Regions from separate parts of the Saccharomonospora cyanea NA-134 genome, predicted to be linked through region 2. Evidence: predicted binding sites of a transcription regulator. Region 2 holds the regulator's gene; the other holds the start of a gene.
What was found. Region 2 encodes LexA, which represses DNA repair genes until DNA is damaged. Its sites were predicted from a motif close to CGAACACGTGTTCG; they were not measured.

Region 1: SACCYDRAFT_RS24960 (phosphoenolpyruvate carboxykinase (GTP)) is a predicted target of LexA. The motif match lies at 3,422-3,435, and genes of this name have one in related genera.

Annotation. Positions count from the first base shown of each region.
Region 1 covers NZ_CM001440.1:5,324,310-5,331,443, reverse strand. The annotation lists gene SACCYDRAFT_RS24980 (dynamin family protein) at 1-67, shown strand, start outside; gene grpE (nucleotide exchange factor GrpE) at 64-552, shown strand; gene SACCYDRAFT_RS24970 (dynamin family protein) at 611-2,464, shown strand; gene SACCYDRAFT_RS24965 (hypothetical protein) at 2,585-3,295, shown strand; gene SACCYDRAFT_RS24960 (phosphoenolpyruvate carboxykinase (GTP)) at 3,630-5,465, shown strand; gene SACCYDRAFT_RS24955 (TIGR03621 family F420-dependent LLM class oxidoreductase) at 5,551-6,429, shown strand; gene SACCYDRAFT_RS24950 (Nramp family divalent metal transporter) at 6,443-7,134, opposite strand, start outside.
Region 2 covers NZ_CM001440.1:3,831,291-3,838,424, forward strand. The annotation lists gene SACCYDRAFT_RS17730 (vitamin B12-dependent ribonucleotide reductase) at 1-819, opposite strand, end outside; gene nrdR (transcriptional regulator NrdR) at 874-1,353, opposite strand; gene SACCYDRAFT_RS26425 (hypothetical protein) at 1,670-1,840, opposite strand; gene lexA (transcriptional repressor LexA) at 2,214-2,933, shown strand; gene SACCYDRAFT_RS17750 (hypothetical protein) at 3,051-4,082, opposite strand; gene hflX (GTPase HflX) at 4,098-5,546, opposite strand; gene SACCYDRAFT_RS17760 (hypothetical protein) at 5,845-6,063, shown strand; gene SACCYDRAFT_RS17765 (ArsR/SmtB family transcription factor) at 6,290-6,790, opposite strand; gene SACCYDRAFT_RS17770 (MFS transporter) at 6,854-7,134, shown strand, end outside.

The DNA.
Region 1 (7,134 bases), 1.5 Mb from region 2:
GCACGTGGTCCACAGGGCGTACTTCCTCATCTGGCAGCAGTTGAAGGCTTCGGGAGAAGGCCGATGAGCGCGGAACCGACGCTTGAGGACGGTGGACTCGGCGGAACGCCCGGTGCCCTCGAAGAGGACACCCCCACGGGGCGCATCCGGCCTTCCGCACACGACTACTCCGACAGCATGACACCGGGAACCGCGCCACGGCCCGCTGCGTCGAACCCGGGCGTGGAACCCGTGGGACTAGCCGCGCCGATCGACCACCAGCGGGCGCTCGCAGACCGTCACGCACTCATCCAGCTCTGTCTCTACGCGATGGACCGGGCCCGCAGCGGTGGGGTCGCCGAACGCATCGAGCAGGGGCTCGCCGGCATCGGGGTGCACGCCATGCGGCCTGACGGCCAGCGTTTCGACCCGTCCGTGCATGAGGCGGGAGGTGCGGTGCCGACCGACGACGTGACTCTCGAGGGCACCGTCGCGGAGACCGAGGTGGTGGGGTTCGTCGACCACGACCGCCTGCTGCGGGCGCCGGTCGTCACCGTGTACACCCGCCGCTGACGGCTTCGCCGTCCGATGCCTCGGGGTCTCAGACGGTGCCGCGATAGGGTTTCGGCTCGTGAGCACGGCACCTTCGATCGGCAAGCCGAGCCTGCCCGCGCAGGTGAGGAAAGCGCGTGAGTCGCTGCTCGCGTTGTTGCGGGACCTCGATCCGCGGACGGCCAAGTGGGTGGAGGACCAGCGCGGCGCGAGGACCGCGAAACCGTCGGTCGTGGTGGTCGGCGAGACCAACCGGGGCAAGAGTTCGCTGGTCAACGCTCTCTTGGCGAAGCCGGGGCTGTCACCGGTCGAGGCCGAGGTGGCCACGGCGACCTACCTGGTGTTCGAGCATTCCACCGAATGGCAGGCGAAGGCGTGCTACCCGGGTCAGTTGGCGCCGGTCGGTTTCGAACTCGACGAGCTCGACCGCTGGGTGTGCGCGCGTCGTGAACTGCCGGAGGGGCAGCTTCCGCCCCGCTACGTCGAGGTGAGCGGCCCGGTGCCGTTGCTGGAGCGCATCAGCGTGGTGGACACGCCCGGGGTCGGCGGACTGGACTCCGCCCACGGTGAGCTCGCCATGGAGGCGGCGGCGGGAGCCACCGCGCTGCTGTTCGTGGTCGACGCCTCGGCTCCGTTCACGGCGCCGGAGCTGAGTTTCCTGGCGACGATGGCCGACCGCGTCGAGACGGTCGTGTTCGCCCTGTCGAAGACCGACCAGTTCCGGGGCTGGCGGCAGATCCTGGACGCCGACCGGGAGTTGCTCGCCGAGCACGCACCGAGGTTCGCCGACGCGCCGATCCACCCGGTGTCGGCGCGGATGTTCGAGCTGGCGGCCAAGGCCCCGAGCGAGCAGGCCGCGGCCATGCTGCGGGAGAAGTCGGGTGTCGCCGAGTTGCAGACCGCGTTGCAGGAGCTGTTGGTGGGGCGTTCGGTGATGCTCGGCGAGGCGAACACACTGCGGGCGCTGTCGAGTGCGCTGGGCGAGCAGCAGGTGAGACTGGCCTCCCAGGAACGGGCGCTGACCTCGGGGGAGTCCGAGGCGAACAAGCTCCGTCAGCGCCGCGACCAGCTCGTCTCCGACCGGCGCTCCTCCACGAAGGGCTGGCAGCTCCGGATGCGCGGCGAGGTGCAACGCGCTCGCGTGGAGCTGGGGCACGAGGTCAGCAGGCGGATGCGCGAGGCGCAGGCGCACTTCCGGCAGCGCATCGACGCGGCGAACCGGGAGGATTTGGCCGCGCTCCCGCAGCAGGTCGACGCATCCCTGCAGTCGGTGTCGCAACGCGTGTCGGGTCTGCTCGCGCAGCGGATCAACCAGGTCACCGAGGCCGTGCTGGCCGATCTGTTCTCGCCGGAGGAACTCGCCGTGATCCGGGGGCAACTGGCGCGCGGGGTCGGGCCCTTGGTGGTGCTTCGGCCTCCGGACAAGCGCCCGCCGACGGCCGAGGACAAGCTGCTCGTGTTCATGGGTGTCTCCGGGGGCGCGGGCGCGGCCAAACTGGTGGCGGCGCCGTTCGTCAGCGCGGCCCTGTTCACCCCGGTGGTGCTTCCGGCCACGATCGTGATCGGGCTGGGGGCAGGCTGGTGGATGGCACGCACCCGCCGCCACGCCGCGGACAAGCAGCATGCCAAGCAGTGGCTCATCGAGTCGATCGCGGAGGCCCGCTCGATGCTCGACCAGCTCGTCGCCGAGCAGCTCATCGAGGCCGAACAGCAGCTCGCTCTCGCGTTGGACGACGCGCTGAGCAGGCGCATCGAGGCGATCGAGGCCGAGCTGAAGGAACTCGACACCACGATCAAGCTGGACGAGAAGGAGCGGGCACGGAAGCTGACCCAGGTGTCGCGCCGGGCCAAGGAGGTCCGCGAGGGTGTGCAGCAGGCCGAAGCCTTCCTCCACCGCATCAGGGCGTTGCGGGACCGGCCGCGGCAGGACTGAGCCGGCCGTCGGAGCCGTCGCCGGCTCCGACGCTCTTGGTTCGGGAACCGAATGTGCCTACGGTGAGTCCTAGCAGAGAACACAGGAAGCCGTGCCCTGACCGGAGGGGGAGTAACACCAGTGTGGGCTGAGGAGAGTGGTGGGACCGAGGCCGCCGGCCCCGGGGGAACGTCCGACGACATGCTGATCACCGTCGAGGGCGAGGAGTACTCGGCGGAGATCAACTTCGACATGGACGAGGACGGTGTCGACGACACCGCGGTCATCCAGCACGCGGACGGGTCGCTCCAGGCGTTCGTCGACACCGACGGTGACGGCGACGCCGACGCGTACCTCGCGGTGGACGAGTCGGGGCAGACGACGGCGTTCGCGGAGTACGACGACGCGAGTGGTGACTGGGTCGGCGAGGCCGGCGACGTTTCGGGAGGCGCTCCCGCCGGAGATGACAGCGCCGACACGCAGACCAGCACGGGTGGCACGATCACGGCCGATCTGGGCGACGGGGACGTCGAGGTCGGTCCCGCCACGGTGGACACCGACCAGAACGGCGTGAACGACACCGCCGTGGTCACCACCGACGACGGCACCACGCTGGCCTTCACCGACACCGACGGCGACGGTGACGCCGACGTCGCGGTGGAGATCGACAACCACGGCAACGCGGTGACCTACGAGCACTCCGGGGACGGCGAGTGGGTCGAGATCGACAGCGTCGGTCCGGCCGGTGCGGACGGCTCCGACGGTGCCGACAGCGCGTGGGGCGGGCCCCAGCCGCTGGAAGGTGTCGCACGCATCGACTCGACCACGGGGCAGTGGATCAGCCAGAACTGATTCGCCCGAAAAAAGCGACAAAAAGGTGGTTCGTGGAGGCTCGGCGCGACGCGCGTCGAGCCTTTTTCTGTTTTCCGGGCGTTCCGGAACATCTTTCACACTTGCCCGATTCAGCCGAAACTGAATCGATCACCTTATCGTTCTTGTGAGAGAACCGACTCTTCAGGACCACTGTTCCTCCGTGTCAGACCGCTACTCTCGGGGCATCCCAAATGCCAGCACACCGCTTGTCGGTGCGCTTTGAGCCATTCGGTCGCCGGCAACGGAGCCCGCATCCGGACGCGCGAGCTGCGTCCGGCGTGTGGGCTTTTGTCGTCGAAGACAGGAGTAAGAGATGACTGCAGTAGCCATCCCCGGTCTTGAGAAGGCGCCAACGACACACAGCGGCGTGCTCTCCTGGGTTCGGGAGGTCGCCGAGCTCACCACGCCCGACCGGGTCGTGTGGGTGGACGGCTCCGACGAAGAGGCCGAGCGCATCAACGCCGAGCTCGTCGAAGCCGGCACCTTCGTGCCGCTGAAGGCCAAACCCAACTCCTACTGGGCGGCCTCCGACCCGAGCGACGTCGCGCGTGTCGAGGAGCGGACGTTCATCTGCTCCGAACGGGAGTCCGACGCGGGGCCCACCAACAACTGGATGGACCCGGAGCGGATGAAGGCCACGATGACCGAGCTCTACCGGGGCTGCATGCGTGGTCGCACGATGTACGTCATCCCGTTCTGCATGGGTCCGCTCGGGGCCGACGACCCGAAGCTCGGCATCGAGATCACCGACTTCGCCTACGTCGTCGCGTCGATGCGGGTCATGACGCGGATGGGCAGGGCCGCGCTGGACAAGTTCATCGCCCCCGACGGCACCGAGCGCGAGTTCGTGCCCGCGTTGCACTCGGTCGGCAAGCCGCTGGAGCCGGGCGAGAAGGACGTGCCCTGGCCCTGCAACGACACGAAGTACATCAGTCACTTCCCCGAGAGCCGCACGATCTGGAGCTACGGCTCCGGCTACGGCGGCAACTCGCTGCTCGGCAAGAAGTGCTACTCGCTGCGCATCGCCTCGGTGATGGCCCGCGACGAGGGCTGGCTGGCCGAGCACATGCTGATCCTCAAGCTGATCTCCCCGGAGAACAAGGCGTACTACGTCGCGGCGGCGTTCCCCAGCGCCTGCGGCAAGACCAACCTGGCGATGCTCCAACCGACCATCCCGGGCTGGCGTGCCGAGACGCTCGGTGACGACATCGCGTGGATGCGCTTCGGCTCCGACGGCAGGCTGTACGCCGTCAACCCGGAGTTCGGGTTCTTCGGTGTCGCGCCCGGCACCGACGACCACACCAACCCGAACGCGATGAAGACCATCGAGAAGGGCAACACGGTGTTCACCAACGTGGCCCTGACCGACGACGGCGACGTGTGGTGGGAGGGCATGTCCTCCAGGCCCGAGCACCTGACCTCGTGGAAGGGCGAGGACTGGACGCCCGCCGACGGCGAGGCGGGCGAGCCCGCCGCGCACCCGAACTCGCGCTACTGCACGCCGATGTCGCAGTGCCCCATCCTCGCGCCGGAGTGGGACGACCCGCAGGGCGTGCCGATCTCGGCGATCCTGTTCGGCGGTCGCCGGGCCACCACGGTCCCGCTGGTGAACGAGGCCCGCGACTGGCAGCACGGCGTGTTCATGGGCGCCACGATGTCGTCGGAGAAGACGGCCGCGGCCGCGGGCAAGGTCGGCGAGGTGCGCCGCGACCCGATGGCGATGCTGCCGTTCCTCGGTTACCACGTCGGTGACTACTTCCAGCACTGGCTGGAGATCGGCAAGCACGCCGACAACGCGCAGCTTCCCAAGATCTTCTACGTCAACTGGTTCCGTCGCGGTGACGACCGCCGGTTCCTGTGGCCGGGCTTCTCCGAGAACTCCCGCGTGCTCAAGTGGATCATCGAGCGGATCGAGGGCAAGGCTTCGGCGCAGGAGACTCCGGTGGGTTTCGTGCCGAAGGCCGAAGACCTCGACCTCGACGGCCTGGAGGAGCCGCTGGCCGACATCCAGGCCGCGCTGGACGTCGACCCCGAGGAGTGGCGCCAGGAGATTCCGCTCATCGAGGAGTGGTTCGACAAGATCGGCCGTGACAAGGTTCCGTCCGCGCTGCTCGACGAACTGGAAGCGATGAAGCAGCGACTGGGCTGAAGTCGCGTCAGGACACCCGGAAGGCCGCCGTTCGCTCATCGCGAAGGTGGCCTTCCGGTGTCTTCCGGTCCTCTACCGTGCTCGTGTGGCAGACAACGAGCACAAGCCGTTCCGCTTCGGTGTGAACCTGATGCGGTTCACCACGCGCGACGAGCTGGTCGACAGAGCACGCGAGGCCGAGCGACTCGGTTACGACGTCGTGTGCGTGCCCGACCACCTGGGCGTTTCCGCGCCTTTCCCGGCGCTGGCCCTCGCGGCGCAGGTCACCAGCCGGGTACGCCTCGGCACCTTCGTCCTCAACGCGGCTTTCTACAACCCGGTGCTGCTGGCCCGAGACGTCGCGAGCACCGACCAGCTCGTCGACGGCAGGCTGGACCTGGGGCTCGGCACCGGCTACGTCAAGGAGGAGTTCGACGCGGCGGGGATTCCGTTCCCGAGTCCAGGCGCGAGGATCGACCACCTCAGGCACACCATCGCCGAGCTTCGCCGTACCTTCGCCGAGCTGGAGCCCGCCCCGGCGCAGCGCCCTGCTCCGCCGCTCCTGCTGGGCGGGCACGGCGACCGCATGTTGCGGCTCGCCGCGCGGGAAGCCGACATCGTGGGGTTCACGGGCATCTCGTTCCAGCCTTCCGGTCCGGTCCTCGCGGACGCCGACGAGCTGGACGAGCGGGTCGAGTTCGTGCGTAAGGCGGCGGGCGAGCGGGCCGACGAGCTGGAGTACAACCTGCTCGTACAGCGGGTCGTGGTGACCGACGACCGACGCGCCGCGCTGGATGACCTCGCCCGCGAGTTCGGGGAGGTGTCGGCGGAGTGGTTGGGGCGGCTGCCGTACCTGCTGGTGGGCACGCTCGACGAGATCGCCGAACAACTGCGTGCCCACCGTGCGCGGTACGGCATCAGCTACTTCACCGTGCTGGACGACGGCCTGGCCGACTTCGCCGCGGTGTTCGAGCGGCTGCGCTGACCACCCGGCCCGCTCAGTCGAACAGCCCGACGAGCTGGTCCACGGCCAGGTAGGCGAACAGCGCGAGGCATACGGCCAACAGCGTGTTCGACACCCAGCGGGACCGGCCCTCAGGCACGACGCGACGCGAGTTCAGCAGCACCAGCAGCGTGCCTGCGAGGAACGGCATGAACAACGCGCCGAGGGCACCGTAGGCCACGGTCAGCTGGAACGGGCGGTCGAGGAACAACAGCGCCATCGGCGGGAACGTCAACCACACCAGGTAGCCGCGGAACACGGGACTGCGGTCGCCGGCCTTACGCGCGTAGTCGTCGAGGTCGAGCTCGGCATCCTCGGTGCCCTTGATGTGCGCGGGCAGGCGCCAGGTACGCCACCAGTCGGCGAACAGCAGGCTCACGCCGTTCCACACCCCGATCAGCGAGGTGAACGACACGGAGAAGAAGCCGATCAGGAAGGGGATGCGCGCCCACTGCCCGTAGTCCTGGGCGAGTTTGTCGCCCAGGTACAGCAGGCCCTCGTCACCGGACACGATCTCCTGGTGCAGCAGGAGTTCCGCACCGACGACCAGCATGGCGACGACGAAAACGCCCGTGGTGACGTAGCCGACCGCGTTGTCGAGCCGCATCATGGACAGCCAGCGCGGCGAGTGCCAGCCCTTGGCGATGGTCCAATAGCCGTACGCCGCCATGGTGATGGTGCCGCCGA
Region 2 (7,134 bases):
GGCATCACGGAGCACGCGGATCTTGTGCTCTTCCTTCGCCTTGGTCTCGATGAACTCCTCGACGTCGGGGTGGTCCACGTCGAGCACGACCATCTTGGCCGCCCGACGGGTCGCGCCGCCCGACTTGATGGTGCCCGCGGAGGCGTCCGCGCCGCGCATGAACGACACCGGGCCCGACGCCGTGCCACCGGACGACAGCAGCTCCCGCGAGGAGCGGATGCGGGAGAGGTTCAGGCCCGCGCCCGAACCGCCCTTGAAGATCAGACCCTCTTCCCGGTACCAGTTGAGGATCGAGTCCATGTTGTCGTCGACCGACAGGATGAAGCACGCACTGACCTGCTGCTTCGAGCTCGTACCGACGTTGAACCACACCGGCGAGTTGAAGCTGAACACCTGGTGGAGCAGCATCCAGGTCAGCTCGTGCTCGAAGACCTCGGCGTCGGCGGCACCGGCGAAGTAGCCGTGCTCCAGGCCCGCCTTGACGTAGGTCTTGACGACACGGTCGATGAGCTGCTTGAGGCTGTTCTCGCGCTCGGGGCTGCCCACCGCGCCGCGGAAGTACTTGCTGGTGACGATGTTCGTCGCGTTGACCGACCAGAACTCCGGGAACTCCACACCGCGCTGCTCGAAGTTCACCGTGCCGTCACGCCAGTTGGTCATGACGACGTCGCGCCGCTCCCACCGCACCTCGTCGTAGGGGTGCACGCCCTCGGTGGTGTAGACGCGTTGGATGCGCAGCCCCTTGCGCGAGCCCGAGCCGCCGCGCTTCTTGCTCGGCTTCGGCGAGGATTCCGCGCCGACCCCCACGGTTTCTGTCATGACTCCCACTCCCGCGTTAGAAACTGGCGGCGACGTGACCCGTCGTCCGCGTCCTCACTCGCTGTGGTCCTGCTGGGCCGAGGACTCGGCGATCGCCTCACGCAGGTTCTTGATCTCGGCTTCGAAGTCCTCGATCGACGAGAAGGACCGGTAGACGCTCGCGAACCTCAGGTACGCGACGGTGTCGAGTTCCCTGAGTGGGCCCAGAATGGCGAGACCCACCTCGTGGCTCGGAATCTCCGCGACCCCAGCCGCCCTGATCGAGTCCTCGACCTTCTGAGCGAGCTGTTTCAGAGCGTCGTCGTCGACAGGACGGCCCTGACAGGCCCGCCGCACTCCCCGAACCACCTTGTCCCGGCTGAACTGCTCGGTCACTCCCGACCGCTTGACGACGGCGAGCACCATCGTCTCCGACGTGGTGAACCGGCGGCCGCAGGCCGAGCACGACCGACGCCGTCGGATCGCCTGGCCCTCGTCCACCTCACGGGAATCGACGACCCGGGAGTCCGCGTGCCGACAGAACGGACACCGCACAGTCGAACACCTCCCGAAACATCCCCTGCACAGCAGGAACGCCACCGACAACGCACTCCACGGCGTACCGCGCGTGAGTGTCGTCCACGCCACGACCGGACACCACCGACAGTGAACGTAGAACCGATCCTACCCCAACTTGTGGACCAATTACAGCGATGTAACTACTAGATGTAGGGGTCGACCATAAGACGCGGCCCGGTCCACCGCAACCGCGACCCCCTCCCTCACCGGAGTGAGATCCGACCTAGGATGCCGCGCCCCGACACGCGCCCGGCGAGCCACCCCGCGGCCGCTCGAACGCGGCCCGGACAGCCTACGGTGCGCTCGGAACGGCCGCGCCGGGGCCGGGCCCCACGACCGCCGGGTCCGTGGCGACGAGTCCGAGGCCCACGACCGCCGCCGCCACCACGAGCGCCACCACCGCGAGCCACGGCCAGTGGGCACCACCGCAACGCCGTCCCCTCCTCGTGGGATCACCGCGCATGCCCCCACCACGCCGCAACCCCGGAGCAACCGGAGACCGCGTCGGAGGGCGACGCGCGCAGCGTCCACCGCCCGCGGCCGGCGGGCGGGCCGGAGCCACCCGGACCACATCTGAGCGCTTCGTCACCACGACCATGCCGGCCACCTCTTCCGCTCGACCGTCCACCCCGCGCCGTGGACCCACCACGCGGGCGAGCGCATACCGCCTCGAACACCCGTGCGAACATGTACCACCAAGACGCGCGAAGATCGAGCACCCAAGGCGTGTTGCTCGAACAAACGTTTGAAATCCCCGACGAAGCGGACTAGCGTCGCAACCGGATGTACGAAAAGCCCCACATCAGGTCGGGCTTACGACTGGGAGGCAAATCGCGGTGGCACGCAAGACAACGGGCAACGACGTGAGCGGCGGCGAGGTCCCCGACCTTCCGCGCACGGTCGAGAACCCGGACGAAAGCCTGACACCGCGCCAACGGAAAGTCCTCGAGGTGATCAGGACCTGGGTGGACAAGTACGGATACCCGCCGAGTGTCCGGGAAATCGGGGAGGCTGTCGGACTCACGTCCACCTCATCTGTTTCCCACCAATTGAAGGCGCTCCAGCGCAAGGGTTACCTACGGCGCGACGCCAATCGCCCGCGCGCGGTGGGAATGCTGACGATCGGCCGCGAGCGGTCGGCCGCGTCGTCGGGCTCACAGACCGAGGACCCGGTCCGCGAGCCCGCTCTCGTCCCGCTGGTGGGCCGTATCGCCGCGGGCGGGCCGGTACTCGCCGAGGAAGCGATCGAGGACGTCTTCCCGCTGCCGAAGGACATCGTCGGCGAGGGTGAGGTCTTCCTGCTCAGCGTCACCGGCGACTCGATGATCGGCGCGGCCATCACCGACGGCGACTGGGTCGTGGTGCGGCAACAGCCCACCGCCGAGAACGGCGACATCGTGGCAGCGATGATCGATGGTGAGGCCACGGTGAAAACGTTCAAGCGCAAGGACGACGGGCACGTCTGGCTGATGCCGCACAACGAGGCGTACGAACCGATTTCCGGTGACGACGCCACGATTCTCGGAAAGGTCGTCGCGGTCCTACGGCGACTGTGAAGGGGAGTCCGGCGATAACGGCGTGAACACCGGCGTACTCCTCACCGAGGAAAGACGGGCGGGTGTTCCGTGCGCCGTTTCCAACCCTTCCCTCGGTTCGGTCAGGCACGCGCCGCCCTACCGACGGCGGCGGCTGCCCCAGGCCACGAGCACAGCGGCGAGGACCGCGGCGACGGCGAGGGCAGGAGCCAGGCCGAGACCGGATTCCCGGTCGACCGGCTCCTCCGGTGCACTCGCCGCGCGATCCTTCGGTTCGGCCCTGCCGTCAGGTTGGGCGCCCACCAGCGAAACGGCGTCCCGAACGGCTCGCAGCGGCTCGCCACGGCCCTCGCTGGCGGACAGAAGCGTGCCGTCGGGGGTGAAGGCGATGGCCTCACCCTGTGCTTCGCCGGGCAGGGGAACGCGTACCGGGTCACGGGTGAACGCCGCCGCGACGTCCCCGTCGACCACCGGGTAGAGGTAGGCGTCCGTGTACGTGCGCAGGGCTACCACGCTACCGTCCGCCGACAGCGCGGCTCCCGTGACGAGCACGGTGCCCACGGCCCCGAGCGGACCTCCCTGCGTCCCGGTCGGCCGCAACGACACCGTACCGACCTCTTCGAGCGGGGTCGGCCCAGGACTGACGAGCGGCTCGGCCGGACGGTAGACGCGGGCGGAACCGACGACGTTCTTCGTGATGATGTACGGCGTGCCCGCGTGGTCCACCACGAGCGCCTCGGCGTCCTGGGGACCGTCCGGATACGTGAGGCGATACAGCACGGAGGTGCCGTCCCGCGACAGGGCGTGCACGGCCGCCGTCTCGCGTCGGCCACGGTTGTCCCCGGTGTCGCCGAGCCACAGGGTCCCGCCGGGGCCGAGTGCGAGGTCCTCGACGTCGTACGGATCCGTCGGAGCCGTCAGCACCTCTCGCACCCGGCAGGCGTCGTCCAGAACGGCGACCTCGACCTGTGTGCCGCCGTCACTCACGGCGTACACGTGGTCGGTGTCGGCGGCGAGCCCGGACAGCTCCTCGAGCCGAGGATCGTCGACCGAGCACACCACCTCGGGCGCGGCCACCGGGACGTCCTCGACCTGTCCGACGGGCGTGCCTGCGGACAGTGTCACTGTCACGAGTGCCGCCGTCACCACGACCAGGCCGAGTCGTCTCACTCCGCTACGTTAGCGTCACACGCGTGAGCCGTTCGTGACGTAGTCCGAAAGAGCAGCCGCGAGCTCCGGATACACCTTCGCCTTCAGCAGCGTTCCCTCGGGCCTGTGCTCCTCGGCCAGCACCTCGCCGTCCGCGTGTGCTCGCGCGACGAGCTCACCGTGCGTGTAGGGCACGAGGACCTCCACGAACGTCTCCGGCCGGGGCAGGCGCGCGGCGATCTCGGACACCAACGTGTCGAGTCCCTGCTCGCTGTGTGCCGAGACGATCACGGCGTCGGGCAGCAGGTTACGCAGCCGCGCGAGGGTCACCTCGTCGGCGACGTCGGCCTTGTTGACGACCACCAGCTCCGGAGGCAGCGGCTCCGACCGCTTCTCGGCGATCTCGCCGAGGACCTCGCGCACCGCGGTGACCTGGTCCTCGGGTGCGGGTGCCGCACCGTCGACCACGTGCAGCAGCAGGTCGGCGTCCGCCGCCTCGTCGAGCGTCGAACGGAACGCGTCCACCAACTGGTGGGGCAGGTGCCGCACGAATCCGACGGTGTCGGTGAGCGTGTACTCGAGCCCGTCGTGCGTCACGGCCCGCCGCGTGGTGGGGTCGAGCGTGGCGAACAGCGCGTCCTCCACGAGCACGCCCGCACCCGTGATGGCGTTGAGCAGGCTGGACTTGCCCGCGTTGGTGTAGCCGACGAGTGCGACGCTGGGCACCTCGTTGGCCACCCGGCGTCCCCGCTTGGTGGCCCGGATGGTGTCCATCGCGGCGATGTCCTTGCGCAGCTTCGCGATGCGCTTGTTGATGCGCCTGCGGTCGGTTTCCAGCTTCGTCTCACCGGGACCACGCAGACCCACACCACCGTTGGCACCACCGGCACGACCACCGGCCTGCCGCGACAGCGACTGACCCCAACCGCGCAGTCGCGGGATGAGGTACTGCAACTGCGCGAGTTCGACCTGCGCCTTGCCTTCACGCGAACGTGCGTGCTGGGCGAAGATGTCGAGGATCAGCGCCGTGCGGTCGATGACCTTCACCCGCAGCTTCTCCTCGAGCTGCCGCAACTGGCCGGGTGAGAGCTCACCGTCGCAGATCACCGTGTCGGCACCGGTCGAGACGACGATGTCGGCGAGTTCCCTCACCTTGCCCGACCCGATGTAGGTGGCGGGGTCCGGCCGCGAGCGACGCTGGACGACCCCTTCGAGCACCTCGGAGCCCGCTGTCTCGGCCAGGCGCGCGAGTTCGGCGAGGGATTCCTCGGACTGTTCCGCCGTTCCCTCGGTCCACACGCCGACGAGCACGACCCGTTCCAGCCGCAGCTGCCGGTATTCGACCTCGGTGATGTCGGCGAGTTCGGTGGACAGCCCCGCGACCCTGCGCAGGGACGCGCGGTCGGAGAGTTCCAGTTCCCCCTGCGACAGCTCGACGTCGGCGAGCTGGTCGTCGGGAACGACGTTGTGTGTCAGTTCTGTCATCGTCTCCCTATCGTCCCACGGTCCGTGGGAAAGAACGAGCCAATTAGCTGCTCGGATACAGCGTCACGGACACGGCGGCGCGGTCGTGTCCGAGGCCGAGCGCCGGGACAGCTCCGTCTCTCGGATGCCGCCGGAGAGATCTCACTTCGAGCGGGTTCACGAAGTGGTCACGGCCGAGCCGCCCGGTCGGCTCATCGGTGAGAGCTGTCACAGGAATCAACCAGACGAGCAGCGGACGTATTCCATCGCGGCGAGGAGGCCGGGTTGACCGCCGCACCCGTCCGGGTAGTTACCGGGCATGGACGACAAGCGACGCGACCCTCAACAGGAGTACGTCGAGCACCTCGCCGAACAGGAGGCCGGGCGCACCGCGCCGGTGGAGAACGAGAACGCCTCCTACGGCGACCAGCCCGCCCAACCCGGACGTGCGGCGGTGTCGGACCGGCGGGAGAAGGCCAGTTCCACGGGCTCGGTGCAGCAGAGCGACTTCCCCGTCGACGACGACAAGCACCGCTGACTCCCAGCACCGTCCGGGTACCGAACCGAGCCAGCCCGCCAGTCTGATCGGCGCCCTCGCCACCCGACGGCTCCGACGCCCGCACGACCGACGACCGCCCAGGGGTGCCGGCCACGCGGAGCCCGATGTCCCCGAGCTGCCCGCCACGACCTGGGCGCTGCCCTCGGCCCTGCCCGCTGCGCTCACGTCCGACACGCGCGCCCGGAGAGAGGACCGCGCTCACCTGTCAGCTGCCCGGATACAACGCCACGTACACGGCGGTGCGGTCGGCGTCGGCGTCGATCGGTTCGTCGGCGAACTCCTCCAGCAGGTCCTGCAGGCGACGGCGGAACTCCTCGCGCCGCTCCGAGGGCACCTGGGCGACCAGCCGCCACTGCTCCACGTTGCGGACTCCCGCCTCGGCGACCTCCGCGAGGAACGCCTCGAGCAGGGCTTCGTCGACATCGGGTTCGTGGCCGGTGTCGAGCCGCCAGGACAGCCCCGTCGAGCGGTACGGGATCTCCTTCGCGCCGCGGGTGCCGCGCCTCGCCGGCTCCGGTCTGAGGAATCCGGCGTCCACGAGTTTGCGGACGTGGTGCAACGTGGTGGCCGGATCACGTCCGAGCCGCTGTGCCAGCTCCTTGTTGGTCAGGGCTGTCGCATGAGTCAGCCGGATGATCCGTAGGCGTACTCCCGAGGCGAGGGCCCGCACCTCGGCCTCCGTCGCCTTCCGTCGCTTCGTCACCACGGGCTCACGATATGCCGCCACACTGATTGACAGTTTCCAATCACTGGGGCGACACTGGCGGCCATGACTGGGGACACGCTGTGGTGGCACCGTGACTTCCGGCTGCTCTGGGCAGGCGAGACCGCCAGCCAGTTCGGAACCTTCGTGAGCCGCACGGTGCTGCCCGTGCTCGCCGTGACGACGCTCGCCGCCACACCACTCGAGATGGGTGTGCTGACGGCGGCCGAGAACGCCGCCTTTCTCGTGCTGGGCCTTCCCGCCGGCGTGTGGGTCGACCGAGTGCGACGAAGACCCGTCATGGTGTGGGCCGATCTCCTTCGGGGGCTCCTGCTGCTGACGGTCCC